Regions from separate parts of the Sinomonas sp. B1-1 genome, predicted to be linked through region 1. Evidence: riboswitches for the same ligand, from Rfam matches in the RefSeq annotation. Region 1 holds a riboswitch; the other holds the start of a gene.
What was found. Region 1 has a riboswitch for S-adenosylmethionine ahead of ACQ5BE_RS03865 (aminotransferase class V-fold PLP-dependent enzyme). Riboswitches for the same ligand answer to the same signal wherever they lie in the genome.

Region 1 (4,316 bases):
GCCAACCCCGAGCCCCGCACAGGCTTCATCGACCGGGCCCTCGTCGCCGCCTACGACGCCGGGATCGAGCCGCTCCTGCTCGTCACCAAGGCGGACCTGAAGGACCCGGCCCCGCTCCTGGCGACCTACGAGCACCTTCCGCTGACCGTCGTCGTGAGCCGCACCGCCGAGACGGACGAGGCCCCGGCGGACGACGCCCCGGCGGATGAGGCAGCAGCGGGCGCCGGCATCGATGCGCGAGGGGCTGACGGCTCCTCGGCCCGGCTGGACGCGGAGGCCGTCGCGGAGCTGCGCGCGGAACTCGACGGGCACGTGACGGTGCTGCTCGGCCATTCGGGTGTGGGCAAGTCGACCATGGTCAACGCGCTCACCGGCGCCGACCGGGCCACCGGAGGCGTGAACGCCGTGACCGGGCGCGGTCGCCACACCTCGTCGTCGGCGCTTGCCCTCCGCCTCTCCGAGGCTCCGCCGGGGAGCTGGATCATCGACACCCCGGGGATCCGGTCGTTCGGCCTCGCGCACGTGGACCCGGACCGGATCCTGCACGCCTTCGCCGACCTCGAACCGGGCACCGCGGCGTGCGAGCGGGGCTGCCGCCACGACGCCGCGGCTGTCGGCTGCGGGCTCGACGCGTGGGTCGCAGAGGGCAACGCGGGCGACGCCGGTCCGGCCCGCCTCGCGTCGCTGCGCCGTCTGCTCGGCAGCGGCTCGCGCGAGGAGGCGCAGGACGCCAAGGAGCTCGGCGCATAGCGGGCCCCCGTCTTCCACGCGGAGCCTCCCGCTCCGGCAGGGCGCGAAGCGATAGCGTGGGGTCCATGACGCAAGCGCCCGAGACGTACAACGACGACCTCCGGCTGGCCCACGTGCTGGCGGACTCGGTCGATGCCCAGACCATGGAGCGGTTCAAGGCCCTCGACCTCAAGGTCGACACGAAGCCCGACCTCACGCCGGTGACGGACGCGGACCGGGCGGCGGAGGAGGCCATCCGCGGCCAGCTTGCCCGCTCCAGGCCTCGGGACGCCGTGGTCGGCGAGGAGTTCGGCACGACGGGGCACGGGGCGCGCCGGTGGATCATCGACCCGATCGACGGCACGAAGAACTTCGTCCGCGGCGTGCCCGTGTGGGCCACCCTCATCGCCCTCGCGGACGGCGATGAGATCGTCATGGGCGTGGTGAGCGCGCCGGCCCTCGGCCGCCGGTGGTGGGCGGTGAAGGGAGCCGGCGCCTATACCGGCCGCTCGCTCGCCTCGGCGACGCGCCTGAAGGTCTCCAATGTGGCGCGGCTCGAGGACGCCTCGCTCTCGTACTCCTCGCTCTCGGGATGGAAGGAGCGAGGGAGCCTCGACGGCTTCATCGGCCTCACCGAGGACGTGTGGAGGACGCGAGCGTACGGGGACTTCTGGTCGTACTGCCTCGTCGCGGAGGGAGCTGTCGACATCGCCACCGAGCCCGAGCTCGCCCTGTACGACATGGCGGCCCTGGTTCCGATCGTGAAGGAGGCGGGCGGGCGCTTCACGTCCCTGGACGGGGAGGACGGCCCGTGGGGCGGGAACGCCCTCGCGACCAACGGGATCCTCCATTCGGAGGTCCTCGGCCGTCTCAACCCCGAGCGCGAGCCCGTCTCGGAGGCGCCCTGACACGCGCTGTCACAATGCGACACGCTCGACGGCCACGGATGCACCCTCCGCACCCCGTGGCCTAGTCTCGTGGACAGGTCACGAGTGCCAGCGCTAAACCCCGGTTTGCTGGCCGGCAACCCTCCCACCGCGGCGGGGTGCCCCGGGTGACGACCAGGCCGGTCCGGAGCGGACCCGGCAAGCGCGGACCCGCCACGGGTCCCTCACGGTCACGAGGAATGCCGATGAGCCCTGTCCTGCCCTCCCTGCTGCACGCCGTCGACACAGCCGTCGGCACGAGCGCCACCCCGCCCCACCGGTACGCCGACGCGCTCGAGCCGCTGCTCGCCGTCGTGGGCGACGACCTGCGCGCGCCGCTCGTGGGCGGCGGCGAGGTCCGGTACGCGAACCTCGACTACGCGGCCTCCGCCCCGTCGCTCGCTGCCGTTGCCGACCATCTCACCGAGGTCCTGCCGTTCTACGCGAGCGTCCACCGGGGTGCGGGGTATGCGTCGCAGATCAGCACGAGCCTGTATGAGAATGCCCGCGGGACCGTCCGCAGGTTCATCCGGGCACGGCCCGACGACGCGGTGGTGTTCACGCGCAACACGACGGACTCCCTCAACCTGCTGGCCGGATGCGTCCCGGCCGGGAGCGAGGTCCTGTACCTGGACATCGAGCACCATGCGAACCTCCTGCCCTGGCAGGCGCGCCCGCACCGCAGCGTCGTCGCCGCGCCCAGCCTGGCCGAGACCCTCGAGCGGGTCCGGAACTCGCTGTCCGACGGCGGCGTGGGCCTCCTCGCGGTCACGGGCGCCTCCAATGTCACGGGCGAAGTCCTCCCCATCGCCGAACTCGCCGCGATCGCGCACGAGCACGGTGCCCGGATCGTCGTCGACGCAGCCCAGCTGGCTCCGCACCGCCGGATCAACATGGCCGCCGCAGGGACGTGCGGGGAGATCGACTACCTGGCGTTCTCGGGCCACAAGCTCTACGCGCCGTTCGGCAGCGGCGTCCTCGTGGGCCGCGCCGACTGGCTCGACGCCGGCACTCCCCACCTTGCCGGCGGCGGCGCCGTTCGGGAGGTGCGCCTCGACGCGGTCGCCTGGGCGGACGGTCCGGCCCGGCACGAGGCCGGCTCCCCCAACGTCCTCGGGGCGGCCACCCTCGCCCGGGCGGCCGAGGTCCTCGGCTCCCTCGACGAGGCCGCGTGGCAGCGGCACGAGCAGCAGCTGCGTGCCGCGCTCCTGGAGGGGCTCGCGGAGATCGACGCCGTCACCGTCCACCGGCTGTTCGACGACTCCGAGGAGGCTATCGGCGTCGTGAACTTCTCGGTGGCCGGCCACGACGCCGGGCTGGTGGCCGCCTGCCTCTCGGCAGAGCACGGCGTGGGGCTGCGCGACGGCCGGTTCTGCGCGCACCCGCTCCTGAAGCGCCTCGGGCTGCCGTCGGGCTCGCTGCGCGCGAGCTTCGGGGTCGGGTCCCGGCTGGAGGACGTCGAGCGCCTTGTGGCGGGAGTGCGAGGGCTCGTCGAGGACGGGCTCGGGATCGACTACGCGGTCGACGCCGGCCGGTGGGTGCCCGCCCACGACTCGCGGCCCTTCCCCGCATGGGCGCCCAACACTCCCGGCACCGCGGGCGCAGCCCCCTGTCTCACGGACTCCTGACCCCGCCGGGGGCGCCGCTGCCCACGCCGCAATAGAGTGGGCTCGGCAGTTCACGAGGGAGGCAGGGAATGGCACGCGGCGGGCCGAAGCTGGACGACGCACGACGGCGCGAGCTCGCCAGCGCGTTCGAGGCCGGCGGGGCGCACTATGAGAGGGTCCGGCCAGGGTACCCCGCGGAGGCGGTGGCGTGGCTCGTCCCCGAGGGCGCGGAGACCGCGGTCGACCTCGGGGCCGGCACGGGCAAGTTCACGGGCCTCCTGACCCGGCAGGGGCTCGAGGTCACCGCCGTGGACCCGTCCGCGGACATGCTCGCCGAACTCGGCCGCCGCTACCCGGGGGTGCACTGCGTCGTCGCGCCTGCCGAGTCCACTGGGCTTCCCGACGGCTGCGCGGACCTCGTCGTCGCGGCCCAGGCCTGGCACTGGTTCGATGCCAAGGCCGCCACGCGGGAGGCCGTGCGGCTCCTGCGCCCCGGCGGCCGGGCGGGCCTCGTCTGGAACCAGCTCGACACGGCGGTGCCGTGGGTGCACCGGCTCTCCCGCATCATGCACGCCGGCGATGTCCACAAGCCCGACTACCACCCGCCGTCGGGCCCCGAGCTCACGGGCTGGGAGTCTGCTGTCATCCGGTGGGAGGACCCCATCACGCCGGAGGGCATCGTGGACCTGACCAAGTCGCGCAGCTACTACCTCCGCGCCGATGCGCGCCACCGCGCCAAGGTCGAGTCGAACCTCGCGTGGTACCTCTTCGAGCACCTCGGGCACAGCCCCGGCGAGGTCCTCGCGCTCCCCTATCTGACCCAGGTCTGGCGCGCCGTCCCGTCCCCCGCATAGCGGGCGGAAGGGGCCAGCCGCTTGCCCTCATCTTCTGGGCCGCCTAAGGTTTAGGCAGACCGAAAAGAGGTTCCGAGGGCTGGCTAACACCTTTGGAGCCCGCAGCAGAGAGGCTGAAGGTGAGCAGGACGGTGAAGGCGACCGAGCGGCTGCCTGGGGCGACGCCCCGGTGGGCGATGCTCATGGGGACTCTCGGACCC
Region 2 (4,316 bases), on a different contig from region 1:
GTCGCGCTCCTCGCGCTGGCCCTCCTCGCGTTCGCCCGGCACCGGCCGGTGTGGGCCGGGGTGTTCATCGGTCTGGGGACGGCCACGAAGCTGTACCCGATCGTCGTGCTCGGCGCCATCCTCGTGCTCTCGGTCCGTACGGGGAAGTACCGCCCGCTCCTGCTCACAGTCGCCGGAACGGCAGGGGCCTGGATTGCGGTGAACCTGCCGATCTTCCTCATGAACCCGCGCGGCTGGGGGTACTTCCTCGACTTCACCAGGGAGCGCCCGGCCGGTTTCTCCTCGATCTACTTCGCCTGGAACCTCATCGCCGAGCGGCTCCACTGGATCATGCTCGACGCCCCGGGCATCAACGCGATGGTCACCGTCTCGCTCGTGCTCCTGTGCGCGGTGATCGCCGTGATCGCGCTCCACGCCCCCAGGCGTCCGCGGCTCGCGCAGCTCGCGTTCCTCGTCGTGGCGGCGTTCATCCTGACGAACAAGGTGTACTCTCCGCAGTTCGTCGTGTGGCTCATCCCGCTGCTCGCGCTGGCTCGCCCCCGCTGGCGGGACTTCCTCATCTGGATGGCCATCGAGGCCGTCCACTGGGCGGCAGTCTGGATGTACCTCGGGCAGTGGACCAGCGGGGGACCGCCCCAGAACAACATCGACTCGCCCTACTATGTCGGCGCGATCCTCGCGCACATGGGCGCGCTCGTGTACCTGTGCGTCAAGGTCGTCATGGACATCTACAACCCCGCGGGCGACCCCATCCGCCGCAGCCGCCAGGACGACCCGCAGGGCGGCGCGTTCGACGGCGCCCCCGACGTCGTCACCCTCGACAGCCTGCGCAGCTGGTGGGAACAGCGCCGGAAGGCTCCTGTCCGTCTCTGAGGAAGCTCCGGGCGATGTCCCGAGCGCGCGCGGCGGCCGCCGGTAGGCTCGGGGCCATGTTCAGCCGCTCAAGCCCCCCAGCAACGGCAGCCCAGACTCCCCAGCCTTCCCCAGATCCCCCCGCGACGCCGGCCGAGCGGGTCCTCCGCTGGCTCCCCACGGCACTGCACGTGGCCTTCGCGCTCCTGCTCCTGATCGGGACTGTTCGCGCCCTGGCCCCGGACGCAGCCGGGGCCGCACCAGGCATTGTGCTTCCCCTCGCCGGACTCCTCGGGGCGGCGTACGCGGCCGGGACCGTGCTCCAGAAATGGCCCGCGAAGGGCCTCCCCTTCGAGCCGGCGCAGTACCGGCTGCACTGGCTCGCGGGGATGTGCGCGCTGTGGGCCGTGCTCGTGGCCGTCAGCGCGGAGTTCGTCTGGGTCGCCATCCCGTTGTTCTTCGTCCAGCTTCAGCTCCCGCTCCCGTCTCAGCCGGCTGACGAGCCGGTGCCGGGATCACAGCCCACCCCACGCGAGGAGCCCGCGCCACCCGCGCCCGTCGAGGCGACGCCTGCCGCCGCCCGGCGCACCGAACCCGCACCCAAGCCGCCGCGGGAGGAGGCCTCGGTCCGGCAGCCGGCCGCGCAGCGCCAGGACCCCCGCCTCGCAGAGGCCCTCCGGACGCTGTGCGAGCGGACCACCGCCGCATCGGCAGCGCGGGGAACGGGCCTCACCTGCCGCTTCGACCTCGAAGGGACCTCCCGCGCCCTGCCCGACGCCGCGGAGGACGCGTTCCTCAAGGCCGCCCAGGCGAGCCTCGCGAACGTCTGGCAGGACGCGCAGGCGAGCACCGCCGTCGTGCGCCTGGCCTACCTCGAGGACGAGGTGACGCTCGAGGTCCGCGACGACGGCGCAGGCTTCGACCCGACGGATGCGGCCGGGGGCGCGGCGCGCGAGAACGGGCTGCGCGTGCTGAGGGAGCGCGTCGAGGAGGCCGGCGGGGCCATGGCGGTCGCCTCGGCACCGGGCGAGGGCACGCGTGTCACCGTGAGCATCGGCACGCCCGGGACCCCCACTGCGGACGGCCACTGACCAGGACCCCGGCCCCGCAGTTTTGCGCTTTGTGACGAGGCGCTTTGCGGGGCCGCGGCGTGCCTCGGAACAATCCTGAAGAAGAATCAAGAGATCCGGTGGCAAGCCCTGGCTGGCCGGACGGCAACCCTCCTGCTGTAGCGGGGTGCTCCAGGTGAGGATTCGACGGCGCCGGCAGACCGGCGTCGTAAGTATGGCGCCCCGCGGAGCTGGACGCCGTGACACGAAGGACCTCCATGGCCACACAGCTGACCGCACCCGCCCGCGCCGGGCTCGGGGCGACGCTCCGCGCCAAGCGGCGCATCCTCGCCTCGGCGTTCGTCGGGACAACCATCGAGTGGTACGACTTCTACCTCTACGGCACGGCCTCCGCGCTCGTGTTCAACAAGCAGTTCTTCCCCGACGCCTCGCCGCTTGTCGGCATCCTCGCCTCATTCGCGACCTACGCCGTGGGCTTCGTGGCGCGGCCCCTCGGCGGGGTGATCGCGGGGCACCTCGGCGACCGGATCGGCCGGAAGGCGCTGCTCGTGTGGTCGCTCCTGACCATGGGCGTGGCCTCGACCCTCATCGGCGTCCTGCCGAACTATGCCGCGATCGGCATCCTCGCCGTGGCCGGGCTCGTGCTGCTGCGGCTCATCCAGGGCCTCTCCGCCGGCGCGGAGTGGGGCGGCTCCGCCCTGCTCTCCGTGGAGCACGCCCCCGCGGGACAGCGCGGCTTCTTCGGCTCGTTCACGCAGGTCGGCTCCGCCGCCGGCATGCTGCTGGCCACCGGTGCCTACGCGCTCGCCCAGGCCTTCCTCACCGCCGACCAGTTCCAGACCTTCGGCTGGCGCATCCCCTTCCTGTTCTCGGGCGCCCTCGTGCTGGTCGGGCTGTGGATCCGTCTCGGGGTGACCGACGCCGACGAGTTCACCGCCGTGCAGGAACAGGACCGCGTCGTGGCGCGGCCGGTGGTCCGGGTGCTCCGCGAGCACCCGCGCGGGATCCTCGTCACGGTCGGCCTGCGCCTGGTCCAGCCGGCCATCTACACCCTCATGACCGTCTACATCCTCGGCTACCTCAAGGACCGCCGCGAGGACACGGCGTCGGGGCTCACCGCCATCCTCATCGTCTCGGCGATCGGCCTCTTCTCGGGCCCGTTCTGGGGCTGGCTCTCTGACCGGATCGGCCGCAAGCGGATCGCCGTGGGCGCCGCAATCGGCGTCGCGGTGCTCATCTGGCCGTTCTTCTGGTTCCTGGACCACGGGAACCTCGCGTTCCTGCCCCTCGTCCTGCTCGTGGGGATGAACATCCTGCACGACGCCATCTACGGTCCTCAGGCCGCGTGGTTCGCCGAGCAGTTCCCCACCGAGCTGCGCTACTCGGGAGTGTCCTTCGGGTACCAGGTCGGCACCGTCCTCTCCGCCGCGATCACCCCGCTCGTCGCTGCCTCGCTCCTGCAGGCCGGCGGCGGTCAGCCGTGGCTCGTGTGCGGCTGGTTCGTGTTCCTCGCGATCCTCACCACCGCCGCCGCACTTGCTGCGAAGGACCCCGTCCGGGGACGCGCTGCCCAGACCGCACTCAAGGAGGCCTCGTGACCAAGCCGCTGCTCCTCAACGCTTTCGAGATGCTCGTGCCCGTGCACCAGTCGCCCGGGCTGTGGCGCCACCCCGACTCCGGGGCGCACCGGTTCGCCGAGCTCGGGTACTGGACGGACCTCGCGAAGGCACTCGAGGACGGCGGGTTCCATGGAATCTTCTTCGCCGACATCCTCGGCCAGTACGACGTCTACGGGGGCTCCGCCGACGCCGCCGTGCGCGGGGGCGTGCAGTACCCCACGCTGGATCCGCTGCTCATCGTCTCGGCCCTCGCGGCCGCCACGGAGCGGCTCGGCTTCGGGGTCACGGCCTCGGTCACCTACGAGCACCCGTACCTGCTCGCCCGCAAGTTCGGCACGCTCGACCACCTCACCGGCGGGCGCGTCGGGTGGAACATCGTGACCTCGTACCAGGAGTCGGCCGCCAGGAACCTCGGCCTCGACACCCAGATCCCGCACGACGAGCGCTACGACCGCGCCGAGGAGTTCATGGACGTGGTCTACAAGCTCTGGGAGGGCTCCGTCCACGACGGGGCGGTGCTCGCGGACGCCGCGGCCAACGTGTTCGTGGACCCTGCGGGGGTGCGGGGGATCGGGCACGACGGCGACGTGTACCGGGTGCCCGGGCCCGCGCTCGTGGGGCCATCCCCGCAGCGGACCCCGCTCCTGTTCCAGGCCGGCGCGTCGGCGCGCGGGCGCGCCTTCGCAGGGCGGCACGCCGAGGCCGTGTTCTTCGCCGCCTCCACCCCGGCCCAGGCGCGCAAGTACACGGACGGGCTCCGCGCCGAGCTGGCCGC

Region 2: another riboswitch for S-adenosylmethionine. It lies ahead of ACQ5BE_RS09365 (MFS transporter); the one in region 1 lies ahead of ACQ5BE_RS03865 (aminotransferase class V-fold PLP-dependent enzyme).

What each region holds. Positions count from the first base shown of each region.
Region 1 is NZ_JBCHVF010000001.1:823,660-827,975, forward strand. Features, by position in the region: gene rsgA (ribosome small subunit-dependent GTPase A) at 1-750, shown strand, start outside; gene hisN (histidinol-phosphatase) at 816-1,637, shown strand; SAM riboswitch class IV at 1,714-1,827, shown strand; gene ACQ5BE_RS03865 (aminotransferase class V-fold PLP-dependent enzyme) at 1,862-3,283, shown strand; gene ACQ5BE_RS03870 (class I SAM-dependent methyltransferase) at 3,352-4,116, shown strand; gene ACQ5BE_RS03875 (Nramp family divalent metal transporter) at 4,236-4,316, shown strand, end outside.
Region 2 is NZ_JBCHVF010000004.1:169,158-173,473, forward strand. Features, by position in the region: gene ACQ5BE_RS09355 (glycosyltransferase family 87 protein) at 1-873, shown strand, start outside; gene ACQ5BE_RS09360 (sensor histidine kinase) at 930-1,943, shown strand; SAM riboswitch class IV at 2,028-2,143, shown strand; gene ACQ5BE_RS09365 (MFS transporter) at 2,180-3,520, shown strand; gene ACQ5BE_RS09370 (LLM class flavin-dependent oxidoreductase) at 3,517-4,316, shown strand, end outside.